DNA from 4 places in the Rahnella aquatilis CIP 78.65 genome. Region 4 is predicted to be linked to each of the others. Evidence: predicted binding sites of a transcription regulator. Region 4 holds the regulator's gene; each other region holds the start of a gene.
The links. The regulator CRP, encoded in region 4, controls carbon source genes, mostly activating them, when cyclic AMP is high. The targets are predictions, from matches to a motif close to ATGTGANNNNNNTCACAT.

Region 1: a site for CRP is predicted at 1,567-1,584, ahead of cytR (DNA-binding transcriptional regulator CytR). Genes of this name have one in related genera too.
Region 2: a site for CRP is predicted at 1,854-1,871, ahead of RAHAQ2_RS06795 (mannitol dehydrogenase family protein). Genes of this name have one in related genera too.
Region 3: a site for CRP is predicted at 1,639-1,656, ahead of focA (formate transporter FocA). Genes of this name have one in related genera too.

What each region holds. Positions count from the first base shown of each region.
Region 1 covers NC_016818.1:4,715,356-4,718,511, forward strand. Annotated here, with positions in the region: gene priA (primosomal protein N') at 1-1,449, shown strand, start outside; gene cytR (DNA-binding transcriptional regulator CytR) at 1,653-2,681, shown strand; gene ftsN (cell division protein FtsN) at 2,781-3,156, shown strand, end outside.
Region 2 covers NC_016818.1:1,481,177-1,484,332, forward strand. Annotated here, with positions in the region: gene RAHAQ2_RS06790 (FCD domain-containing protein) at 1-151, shown strand, start outside; gene RAHAQ2_RS06795 (mannitol dehydrogenase family protein) at 212-1,681, opposite strand; gene yeiP (elongation factor P-like protein YeiP) at 1,952-2,524, opposite strand; gene RAHAQ2_RS06805 (YkgJ family cysteine cluster protein) at 2,769-3,023, shown strand; gene RAHAQ2_RS06810 (sugar efflux transporter) at 3,020-3,156, opposite strand, start outside.
Region 3 covers NC_016818.1:1,642,654-1,645,809, forward strand. Annotated here, with positions in the region: gene pflB (formate C-acetyltransferase) at 1-638, opposite strand, end outside; gene focA (formate transporter FocA) at 716-1,573, opposite strand; gene ycaO (30S ribosomal protein S12 methylthiotransferase accessory factor YcaO) at 2,072-3,156, opposite strand, start outside.
Region 4 covers NC_016818.1:332,181-335,336, reverse strand. Annotated here, with positions in the region: gene RAHAQ2_RS01475 (phosphoribulokinase) at 1-503, shown strand, start outside; gene RAHAQ2_RS01470 (OsmC family protein) at 507-914, opposite strand; gene crp (cAMP-activated global transcriptional regulator CRP) at 1,278-1,910, shown strand; gene RAHAQ2_RS01460 (YccS/YhfK family putative transporter) at 1,972-3,156, shown strand, end outside.

The DNA.
Region 1 (3,156 bases), 480 kb from region 4:
ATGGTGCCGGAAATCGGCCTGACGCCGCAAACCATCGCGCGTTTTCGCGAACGTTTCAGTGCGCCGGTGGATGTCCTGCACTCCGGCCTGAACGACAGCGAACGCCTCGCCGTCTGGCTGCGGGCGCGCAATGGCGAAGCAGGCATTGTCATTGGCACCCGTTCGTCACTGTTTACGCCGTTTGCGCGCCTCGGCGTGATCATCATTGATGAAGAACACGACAGTTCTTATAAGCAGCAGGAAGGCTGGCGCTATCACGCCCGTGATCTGGCGGTGTACCGCGCCCACGCTGAAAATATTCCGATTATTATGGGCTCGGCAACCCCGGCTCTGGAAACGCTGCACAATGTTGAGCTGGGGAAATATCGCCAGCTCAAACTGACCAAGCGCGCCGGCAATGCCAGGCTCGCCCGCCAGAATTTGCTGGATTTAAAAGGGTTGCAGCTGAAAGTCGGGCTGTCTCAACCGCTGATCCAGAAGATGCAGGAACATCTGAAAGCCGATAATCAGGTGATGCTGTTCCTGAACCGCCGCGGCTATGCGCCCGCCCTGCTTTGCCATGAGTGCGGCTGGATAGCCGAATGTCAGCGCTGCGATCACTATTACACCCTGCACCAGAATCAGCGCCAGCTACGCTGCCACCATTGTGACAGCCAGCGCGCCGTGCCGCATCAGTGTCCGCATTGCGGCTCAACCCAACTGGTCTCGGTCGGCGTCGGGACGGAACAGCTGGAAAACGAACTGGCTCCGCTGTTCCCGGATACGCCGATCACGCGCATTGACCGCGATACCACCAGCCGGAAAGGTTCGCTGGAACAGCATCTGAATGAAGTCCATCGCGGCGGCGCACGTATTCTTATCGGCACGCAAATGCTGGCAAAAGGGCATCACTTCCCGGACGTCACGCTGGTGTCATTATTAGACGTCGACGGTGCGCTGTTCTCGGCGGATTTCCGTTCTGCCGAACGCTTTGCCCAGCTTTATACGCAGGTTTCAGGCCGTGCCGGACGCGCGGGCAAACAGGGTGAAGTGGTATTGCAGACTCACCATCCCGAACATCCGCTGTTACAGGTGCTGTTGCAGCAGGGCTACGACGAGTTCGCCAGACAGACGCTGGCGGAGCGCAAAAGCGTCTTTCTTCCTCCTTATACCAGTCACATTATGATCCGTTCGGAAGACCACGATAATCAGCAATCTTCGCTGTTCCTTCAGCAGTTACGTAATCTGCTGGAATCCAGTCCGCTGAAAGATGATTCGCTGTGGATCCTGGGGCCGGTTCCTGCCTTACAAGCCAAACGCAGCGGACGCTTCCGCTGGCAGCTTTTATTACAGCATCCTTCACGGCGCGTTTTGCAGCATCTGATCAAAAGCTCTCAGCCGCTGATTTCAAGTCTGCCGCAAGCTAAAAAAGTGAAATGGACGCTGGATGTCGATCCGATTGACAGCTGATCCCCAAAGCGAATCCGCACGAAGAGTCAGGTTTTTTGCGTGATGGATCGAAAAAAGCATCTGCGTCACACTTTTAATGCAAATTAGGTAACAAATCCTACTCACATTCTGTTTAGAATGTGATGAGCTACACATCATGCGTAGCCAGGTGAGGAATGTTGATGTTGTTGTCTCAGTTTGATGCTGTTGCAAGGAGAGAGACGTTGGAGCACAAGAAAGAATTACCCGCCGCAACAATGAAAGATGTGGCTGAACAGGCAGGCGTTTCAACAGCAACCGTATCCCGTGCATTAATGAATCCGGAGAAAGTCTCCGCCGCGACCCGTCAGAAAGTGGATCAGGCCGTCATGGCCGTCGGTTATTCTCCTCATGCCCTGGCCCGCAACCTGAAGCGTAATGAGTCACGCACTATTCTGGTGATCGTCCCCGACATCTGCGATCCGTTTTTCGCCGATCTGATCCAGGGGATCGAGCGCACGGCCGCCGAAAGCGGTTATCTGGTATTGATCGGTGATTGTGCTCAGCAAAATCAGCAAGAGAAAACCTTTATCAATCTGATTATTACCAAGCAAATCGACGGTATGCTCCTGCTCGGCTCTGATTTACCTTTCGATGCCAGCAAAGAAGAACAGCGCAACTTGCCGCCGATGGTGATGGCTAATGAATTTGCGCCGGAACTTGAACTGCCGACAGTCCACATTGATAACCTGACGGCCGCGTTCGAAGCCGTACATTATCTTCTTAAGCTGGGGCATCAGCGTATTGCCTGCATCGCCGGTCCGAAGCATATGCCGTTGTGCCAGTACCGTTCTCAAGGTTATGTTCAGGCGCTGCGCCGCAACGGGCTGAGCGTCGAGAGCAAGCTGACCATTCATGGCGATTTCAGCTATGAATCGGGGGCGCAAGCCGTCACCGAGCTGATGGCGCTGCCCGTGCCGCCGACGGCGATTTTCTGCCACAACGATGTGATGGCAATTGGTGCCATGTTCCAGGCAAAAAAAATGGGTTTGCGCATTCCTCAGGATCTGTCGGTTGTCGGCTTCGATGACATCAAGGCCAGCCAGTATACCGATCCTCCGCTGACGACCGTGGCGCAGCCGAGATTCCAGCTTGGCAGACAGGCCATGTTATTATTACTTGAGCAGTTACAGGGAAACCCGGTACAAAACGGTTCGCTGTTGCTTGATAGTGAGCTGGTGGTGCGTGAAAGCACGGCCGCCCCCAAAGCGTGAGTCAGTTTTTAGTCTGTTATGAAGTTTTAATTTCAGTATATGTTCAGGGTTAAGTAACATGATGCACTTCTTCATTCATTACGACACAGCGAAACGATAGTGGCACAAAGAGACTATGTAAGCCGTGGGCGCTCAGGAGCGCGGCGGAAAAGTACCAGCCGGAGTAAAAAACGCAGTTCCACAACGATCTCCAAAACCATGGTGGTGTTAGCCGTTGCGGTACTGGTGGTGTTTGTCGGTGGCCTCTATTTTATTGCGCACAATAAACATGAAGAAGCGACGGTGTTGCCGACGCATGCTGTCCGTCCGGGTAATGGATTGCCACCTAAGCCAGAAGAACGCTGGCGCTACATTAAAGAACTGGAAAACCGTCAGATGGGCGTCACCACGCCAACAGAACCGACAGCGGGCGGACAGGTCGAATCCAAAACCCAACTGACGCCGGAACAACGCCAGCTTCTCGAACAAATGCAGG
Region 2 (3,156 bases), 1.1 Mb from region 4:
CGTACTGCGCCGGGATCCGAAAGCCGCCAAGCAGGCGATGTGGCAGCATCTGGAAAATGTTAAAGACATGCTGTTACAGGTTTCGGATGCCGATGATCCGTCTTTTGACGGATTCCTTTTCTCCTCAGTCCCCTCCGGGCTGAACGACTGATACCGCCGGATAAATAAAAACGGCTGCCGCAGCAGCCGTTAACCGTTTCAGTTGCCGTGCTTAACCCACGTATTTTGCGACGGTTTTCTTCGCGCCGATCCTTTGCAGATCGGCATACGCGCTCAGTATGGCCTCTACGACTTTCTCTTCATGAGGCAATTGCTCACCGAATACGCCTGTCAGAGCCAGCAGGGCTTTCACTCGCGGTTCGCCATCTTCGGTTGATGCCACAATTTCAGCGACCGTTTCAGCCATCGGATCTTTAATCTCGATCGGCTGCCCGGCATCATCCGTACCGCCGACATAACGCATCCAGCCAGCCACACCGAGCGCCAGCAATGCATAGGAACCGCCATTCTTCACATGCCAGCGGATGGAATCAAGCATACGCTGTGGCAATTTCTGGGTGCCGTCCATAGCGATTTGCCAGGTACGATGCTTCAGTGCCGGGTTGCTGTAACGTGCAATCAGGCTGTCAGCATACGCGCTGAGATCAACACCCTCGACGCTCAGTGTCGGTGCCTGCTCATGCAGCATCAGATGATGGGCAGCGGCCTTATAGTTGGCATCTTCCATGCAATCGTTGATGTGCTGATAACCGGCCAGATAGCCGAGATAGGCGAGGAAGGAATGACTGCCGTTGAGCATGCGCAGCTTCATCTGTTCGAAAGGTAAAACGTCGGAAACCATCTGCGCACCGGCTTTTTCCCAGTCCGGACGGCCCGCCACGAAGTGGTCTTCCACCACCCACTGAATGAACGGTTCACAGGCGATACCGCAAGGGTCGGTCACGCCACCGAGCGCTTCGGTGATTTCTTCCAGCGTGTTTTCCGTTGCGGCAGGAACAATGCGGTCAACCATGGTGCTAGGGAAAGAGACGTTTTTGGTGATCCATTCCGCCAGTTCTGCGGAACGCGCTTTCGCCATGCCCAGAACGGCGTTTTTCACCACCAGACCGTTTTCAGGAATGTTATCGCAGCATAAAACAGTAAAGCCCGGCAGGCCGCGTTCATGGCGCAGGCGCAGAGCTTCGACCAAAACGCCCGGAGCGGTACCCGGTGCCTGACCGCCCGCCAGATCCTGCTGAATTTTTGGATTTTGCAGATCCAGTTCACCGGTGCCCGGCTCAATGCAGTAGCCTTTTTCGGTGATGGTCAGGGAAACAATCGCTACCTGTGGCTCGGTGAGTTTTTCAAGTACCGCTTGCAGCCCGTCAATGCTGCCGTGCACAGATTCATGCGCAGAGCCGATGATGATCGCCTGATTGCCGTCCGCACCTTTTTCCAGCACGGTAAACAGATGATTTTGCTGGCGTAAACTTTTTATCAGCGTTTCATTGCCAAACAGACTGATTTCGCAAATGCCCCAGTCGCCACCCTGGAGATTCAGCACTCGGTTGGTCAGCAGCGCCTGGTGAGCGCGATGGAAGGCACCAAATCCGAGGTGAACAATACGGCTTTTCAACGCATCGCGATCATAAGCAGGCAATGACACTGCTGCAGGCAGGGACGCTGTGGCAATAGTTTTCATGCAATACTCCAGGCAAGTCAGAAATAAATAATTGGTCAGGCCAAATTGGGGCTGTTTACCCGTCAGTTCAATTTTATGCTGGATAAAGCGACGATTTAAGCCGAAATCAGGGCTTAGAGTGTAAAGTCATATGATAGAAAGGGGAATTGGTAAGTCCAGATAGCCACTGATTTTGTGATGCAGATCCATTGTCTGAGGGATTAATCGCAAAATGCAGACAATAAAAAAGGAACGCCGGGGCGTTCCTTTCAGCAGGGTGCGGAGCGCAGATTAATCCGCGCGACCCATATAACGACGTTCTGCGATATGAATACGGATTTTGTCGCCAGAACTCAGGTATTCAGGAACCTGAATGTTCAGACCGGTGCTCATTACCGCAGGTTTTGTACGGGAACTGGCGGAAGCGCCCTTGATGCCCGGTGCTGTTTCCACGATTTCCAGATCCACCGTCTGTGGCATTTCCAGCGCCAGCAGCTGGCTGTCCAGCGTCAGAACCTGCATACCCTGCAAACCTTCTTCAGGGATGAACAGCAGTTCGTCTTCAATCTGCGCCTTGTTAAAGGTGTAGGGCGTGAAGTCTTCATCATCCATGAAGATATATTCGTCACCATCGACGTAAGAAAAGTTCACTTTACGACGGGTCAGGGTAACGGTATCCAGAATATCGTCGCCTTTGAAGCGTTCTTCCACTTTGCCACCAGTACGAACGTCAGCGAAACGCATTTTGTACAAAGTGCTGGCACCACGGGCGCTCGGGCTCTGAACATCAATATCTTTTACCAGCAGCAATTTGCCGTCGTAGTTCACAACGAAGCCGCGTTTAATTTCGTTAGCACGTGCCATATAAATAACCTGTCAGGAGAGAGATAAATAATTTGCGACACGTTACCCGCGCCGCTGTTTTCAGGCAAGCAGATAGCGTAAAAAGAGTCGCGAAAATCCGCTTTATAACGCATTTTTCACGCGCTACCTGCCAGCATGAAAAATGTTTAGTACAGGGTGTTAAAGAGTCGTGAATATTTAGCTGGTGGCGCTTTACGCCGCCTGCTATTGTCGCGCCTCAAAATGACGCCTGAGGAGGCTGTTGATGGACTGTCGTACTGATTGCGGAGCCTGTTGCATAGCGCCTTCAATCTCCAGCCCGATCCCCGGAATGCCCGATGGCAAGCCGGCGAATACGCGCTGTGTTCAACTGGCCGATAACTTTCGGTGTAAGATTTTCACCTCACCGCTGCGCCCGAAAGTTTGCGCCAGCCTGCAGGCCAGCCGCGAAATGTGCTTTACACATCGCGACCAGGCGCTGACTTATCTGATACAGCTTGAGACGGATACCGCGCCTTAAACCACCGCCGCGGATACGTCTTGCGTCGTTTTATCGACGTTTTTCACATTCCAGATACACAACACCGAACCGATCACCATCGCCAGTGCGGCATAAAACACCGCATGGTATGTCCAGAACTGCGCGATAACCC
Region 3 (3,156 bases), 1.3 Mb from region 4:
TTTACGCCGTTTTCCAAATCGTCTTGCAGAGACTGGAATTGCGCGTATTTGTCGGCCATCAGGAAGTCGATACCGTACAGAGCAACGCGACGGTAGTCACCGATGATACGGCCACGGCCATAGGCATCAGGCAGACCGGTCAGAACACCAGATTTGCGGCAGTTCAGGATGTCTTTAGTATAAACATCGAACACACCCTGGTTGTGGGTTTTGCGGTAATCAGTGAAGACTTTTTTCAGTGCCGGATCCAGTTCACGACCATAAACTTTACATGAACCTTCCACCATTTTGATGCCGCCGAATGGGATCAGGGCACGTTTTAATGGCGCGTCAGTTTGCAGACCCACGATGGTTTCTAATGATTTGTTGATGTAGCCGGCATCGTGAGAAGTGATGGTAGAGGCAACGTCGGTATCGAAATCTACTGGAGCCTTAGTGCGGTTCTCCAGTTTGATACCATCCATTACTTTATCCCACAGGGTGGTTGTCGCTTGGGTAGCGCCAGCCAGGAAGGACTCATCACCTTCATACGGTGTGTAGTTCTTCTGAATGAAGTCACGGACGTTTACGCCATTCTGCCATTCACCAGCACTAAAACCCTGCCATGCGTTGGTCAATTTTTCATTGAGCTTGGACATTTTGCACCTACCTTCTAATTTGGATTTCTTTAAAAATCACGTGTAAAACTGTCGTAACAAGAGACTGCCACGTTGGCTCAGTGGTGTTTCTCATCGCGAAGATATATGACCCAGTACGTTAACCCTACCAGTAAACCACCCCCGATGATGTTACCGATGGTCACAGGGATCAGATTGTCGATGATAAAGTTTGTGATATTTAGTTCTGCGAATTGTGCCGGTGTTGCCCCGACGGCCTGCCAGAATTCTGGTGTCGCAAAATTTTTCACTACAATGCCTAAAGGGATCATGAACATGTTAGCAATGCTGTGTTCAAAGCCGCTGGCGACGAACATGCCAACCGGTAAAATCATGGCGAACATTTTATCCATCAGACTGCGGCCGGAGTAACTCATCCATACCGCCAGGCATACCATCAGGTTAGCGAGGATCCCCAGACATACGGCTTCGATAAATGTGTGATGCATTTTATGATCAGCAGTTTGCAGAACGTTCAGTCCCCACAAACCATTATCAACCATGTATTCACCGGAGAACCAAATCAGAGCCACAAAGAATAAGCAGCCAAACAGGTTACCAATATAGACATTGACCCAGTTACGCGCCAATTGCCCCCAGGTGATTCTCCCGCTGGCTTTCGCAATGACGATAAGCACAGTGGACGTGAACAGGTCCGCGCCGCATACGACAACCAGCATAAGACCCAGAGAGAAGCAGATGCCTCCAACCAGTTTTGCCAGACCATAAGGGACGGTACCGGCGCCTGTTGTGGCGGTGATATAAAAAGCAAAGGCTATAGAAATAAAGACGCCAGCAGTAATGGCTAAAAAGAATGTTTTTAACGGCTGTTTGGTGGCTTTATAAACGCCAGCATCTTCAGCAATTTTCGCTGTAGCGGCGGGTAAAATGAGATCGAAGGGGTTGTCAGCTTTCACATTAACTCTCTTATTCAGGGCTATGCACTGCGCAACGAGATACTAGCAAAGCAGTATAACGTAAAAATTGACGTGGATCATATGAGGGGGTTTTTAGTGGTTTCCAGTATACTACTGAAGGGGTGAATTTCAGATTAACCTATTGAAAATAAAACAATAAAAAGATTTTAATTTTTGCAAATAAAGTTGATGAGCGAGGAATTTATTTTTAGGTTCAGGTTAATATTAAGGATTCAGTGTTAATAAATATCGTTATTTTTATTTTATAAATTTTACTTTCAATTAACTTATAAAAATAAGTCCCCTATTTTTTTCGTAAAAACGACGCGCAGATATTATTTCGCGCAGAATTACACGTCATTTTAGTGACCGAGTCAAACTTTTGAGGATAAAGAGAGCAGCGGAAGCTCAGGATGTAGAATGAACGGATGTTGAATTTATAAACAAAAAACCGGCAGTAAATTCTGCCGGTTTTAGTCGGTTCACCCTGTCAGTGGATCAGGCTTTCGACCAGTGACGACGTTTGGCGACTTGCAGCTTTTCGTATGCGCCAAGCAGCGCCTGATGGGCGGGCAATGCTTTCAGCTCAGGGTCGACTGCAAACAGACTGTGGAAACGGACTTCGCCACTGATCGCTGCCGAAGCATCTTCAACCGCTTTCTGACCATACATTTTCACGAAAGCGTTGTAGTACTGGGCTGGCTCGCGATCTTCTTCCAGAGACAACTGCAGCAGGGTTTGCAGGCAACGGTAATAGTTATTGCGCTCATCGCTGTACACCGAGGCGTTGAACTCATGCGCCCATTCCGCCCAGGTCAGCGCCTGATCCAAATCACCACCTGCGAGGGCCAGCATAGATTTCAGCTCGCCAACACGCAGCGTGTACCAGCCGTTGTCTTTGCCGCTGGCGATACCCAGCAGTTCGCGAACACGGGTAAAGTCATCCAGACCTTCATCATCAAGCTGTGTGATCATCTCAAGATACGTTTCTTTTGGCAGATCACTGTCCGGCAACGCCAGAAGCTGATCACGCAGATGCGCGCCCATGCTGTTATTCGCCAGCAGTAAATCTTCCGCAGGATAAATGTCAGACATACCCGGCACGATAATACGGCAGGCATACACATCCAGATGCTCGTAATCGGCGATATACACTTCAGCATCTTCTTTATCGAAAATAGCCATCAGGGTTGCAAATTCTTCTTCAGTGGTACCGCTGAAGCTCCAGTCTGCAAACGGATAATCTGCGTCCTGCTTGAACATATCCCATGAAATCAGACCGCTTGAATCGATGAAGTGAGTTTCAAGGTTGGCGTGTTCGGCAACTTCTTCATCATCAAAAGTCGGTGCAGTGAAGACATCCAGATCTTTCAGGCTGCGGCCTTGCAGCAGTTCAGTCACCGTACGTTCCAGTGCTACCCCAAAATCAGGGTGCGCGCCAAAGGATGCGAAACAGGTGCCGTTTGCCGGGTTGAACAGAACCACACAAATGACCGGGTAATTACCCCCCAGCGAGGCGTCATAAGAAAGGATAGGGAAACCTTCTTCTTCCAGTTTTGCGATGGCTTCAACCACACCAGGAT
Region 4 (3,156 bases):
CGACAGACATTTTGTTCTATGAAGGTCTGCATGGCGGCGTAGTGGCAGACAAAATTGACGTCGCCGCACAGGTCGATTTGCTGGTCGGCGTAGTGCCCATCGTTAACCTGGAGTGGATCCAGAAACTGGTGCGCGATACCGGCGAGCGCGGGCATTCCCGTGAAGCGGTGATGGATTCCGTCGTGCGTTCGATGGATGACTACATCAGCTATATTACGCCGCAGTTTTCCCGCACGCACATCAACTTCCAGCGCGTGCCAACTATCGACACTTCAAACCCGTTCGCAGCAAAAGCCATTCCGTCGCTGGATGAAAGCTTTGTGGTGATCCACTTCCAGGGGCTGGACGACATCGATTTCCCGTATCTGCTGGCGATGTTACAGGGGTCGTTTATCTCGCACATCAAAACGCTGGTGGTGCCGGGCGGCAAAATGGGGCTGGCGATGGAGCTGATCATGGCGCCGCTGGTGCAACGCCTGATGGAAGGCAAGAAGATCGAGTAAACTTTATTCGGCTGCAATCACTTCAAAGCTGTGGGTGATGGTGGCCGCTTTACCCAGCATCAGAGACACAGAACAGTATTTTTCGGCAGACAGGCTGACCGCACGTTCGACAATCTTATCGGTCAGGTCCTTCCCGGTGACGATAAAATGCAGATTAATGTGCGTGAACAGGCGCGGCGCTTCTTCGCGGCGTTGTGAGGTCAGCTTCACTTCACAATCACGCACGTCATTACGGCCTTTTTGTAAAATTGATACCACATCGATTGCGCTGCAACCGCCTGCGGACATCAGTAACATTTCCATCGGGCTTGGGGCTTTATCACCCGCATTGCCATCCATTGAAATCTGATGACCCGATGCAGACTCACCTAAAAATGTCAGCCCTTCAACCCATTTGACACGTGCATGCATGAACTATTCTCCCGGTGAATAAACTTATCGAAATCTGCTCTCAGAGTACCCTTTCACCTAAAATCTGGCAACGTAACCCGATCGCCATCATGCTGAAGCGAGACAACAGAAGACAGCATCTCAAACCTGTGCTACAAACAAAGCCGAAACATACTTTCCAGTAAATTGCGGTGACGGTTTTTGCGGTTTAAGAACAGAACCCACGGTGATAACAGCAATAAACAGGCTGTTGCACTCCGACATCCGCTTGCAGCATTTCTGGGGAGTTATATGCTGAAAGGGCGCTTTGGATTTTGAAGTGCCGTACAGGGAACTCTGAGCCCTGTGATTTTGGGCAGCGATAACAACAGAGGATAATAGCAAATGGTTCTCGGCAAGCCACAAACAGACCCGACTCTTGAATGGTTCCTGTCTCACTGTCATATACATAAGTATCCTTCTAAAAGTACGCTGATTCACCAGGGTGAAAAAGCCGAAACGCTTTACTACATCGTGAAAGGGTCAGTTGCTGTCCTGATTAAAGATGAAGAAGGCAAGGAAATGATACTGTCCTACCTTAACCAAGGTGACTTCATCGGCGAGCTGGGACTCTTCGAAGAAGGTCAGGAACGCAGTGCCTGGGTACGTGCTAAAACTGCCTGTGAAGTGGCTGAAATTTCTTATAAAAAATTCCGCCAGCTGATTCAGGTTAACCCGGATATTCTGATGCGCCTCTCCGCGCAGATGGCCAACCGTCTGCAAGTGACGTCAGAGAAAGTCGGCAACCTTGCCTTCCTCGACGTAACCGGTCGTATCGCTCAAACCTTGCTTAATCTGGCTAAACAGCCTGATGCAATGACCCATCCGGACGGGATGCAAATCAAGATTACCCGTCAGGAAATTGGCCAAATCGTCGGTTGTTCACGTGAAACAGTCGGACGAATCCTCAAAATGCTGGAAGATCAGAGTCTGATCTCCGCACACGGTAAAACGATTGTCGTTTACGGCACACGTTAATCCCTCAAAAATTGGCGCGGCAGAACACTGTCGCGCCTTTTTTATGGGCTAAGCTTTACCCATGACGCTATGGCGAAGACTGTTTTACCATCCTGAAGTGAACTACGCGCTGCGCCAGACGCTGGTGTTGTGCCTGCCTGTCAGCATTTGCTGGTTGTTCGGCAATCTGCAAATGGGGCTGCTGTTTTCTCTCTGTCCGGCCTGTTGCAACATCGCCGGTCTGGATACTCCGCACAAACGCTTTTTCAAACGCCTGCTCGTCGGCGGTTCACTCTTTGCCGTGAGCAGTATTCTGCTGCAACTGATGCTGGAAAACTGGCACGTTCCGCTGCCGCTCATTATGCTGTCGCTGGCGTTACTGCTCGGTGTCACCGGTGAAATCAGCCCGCTGCATGCGCGTCTGTTACCCGGCGCGCTGGTGGCAACTATCTTCACGCTGAGCATGGTGGGCGTGCGCCCGATGTGGCAGGCCCCGGTGCTGTTCGCTGCCGGCACCGCCTGGTACGGATTGTTTAACTGGGCGTGGTTTCGTATTTCGAAAGAACAACCGATGCGCGAAACGCTCAGCCAGCTCTATCTGCAACTCGCGGATTATTTCGAAGCCAAGTACAGCCTGCTGACGCAACATACCGATCCCGAAACCGCTTTGCCGCCGTTGCTGACCCGCCAGCAGCAGGTTATCGACCTGATTGCCCTGCTTTATCAGCAACTGCACATGTTGCCCCAGCACGGACATCATCATCACCATAAGCGGCTGTTTCAGCGTTTTCAGGTCGCACTCGATTTGCAGGAGCACATTACCGTCAGCCTCCATCAGCCGGAGGAAGTACAGAAACTGGTCGAGGAAAGCCATGCCGAAGCGGTTATCCGTCGCAATGCGCAGGTGATTTCCGCCCGTCTGCGGGTGATTGCCGACGATATCCTTTATCATCGCTTATCCGAGCGCTTTACGATGGCCAATGAGCTGACCGCGCTGGAGAAAATCGCCGCGCGTAACCCGGACAATCCGGTCGGCCAGTTTTGTTATTACCATTTCAGCCGTATCGCGCGTCTGCTGCGCACCCAGCGCCCGTTGTACCGGCGCGATCTGATGAACACTCAGCCGCGTCTGCCCTTCTGGCCTGCGCTGAAAAGTTATCTCTCATTCAAATCCGTGGCCCTGCGCAATGCCGCGCGTCTGGGCATTATTCTGGCGATTGGCAGCAGTCTGGGGCTGTTTTTCAATCTGCCCAAACCGTACTGGATT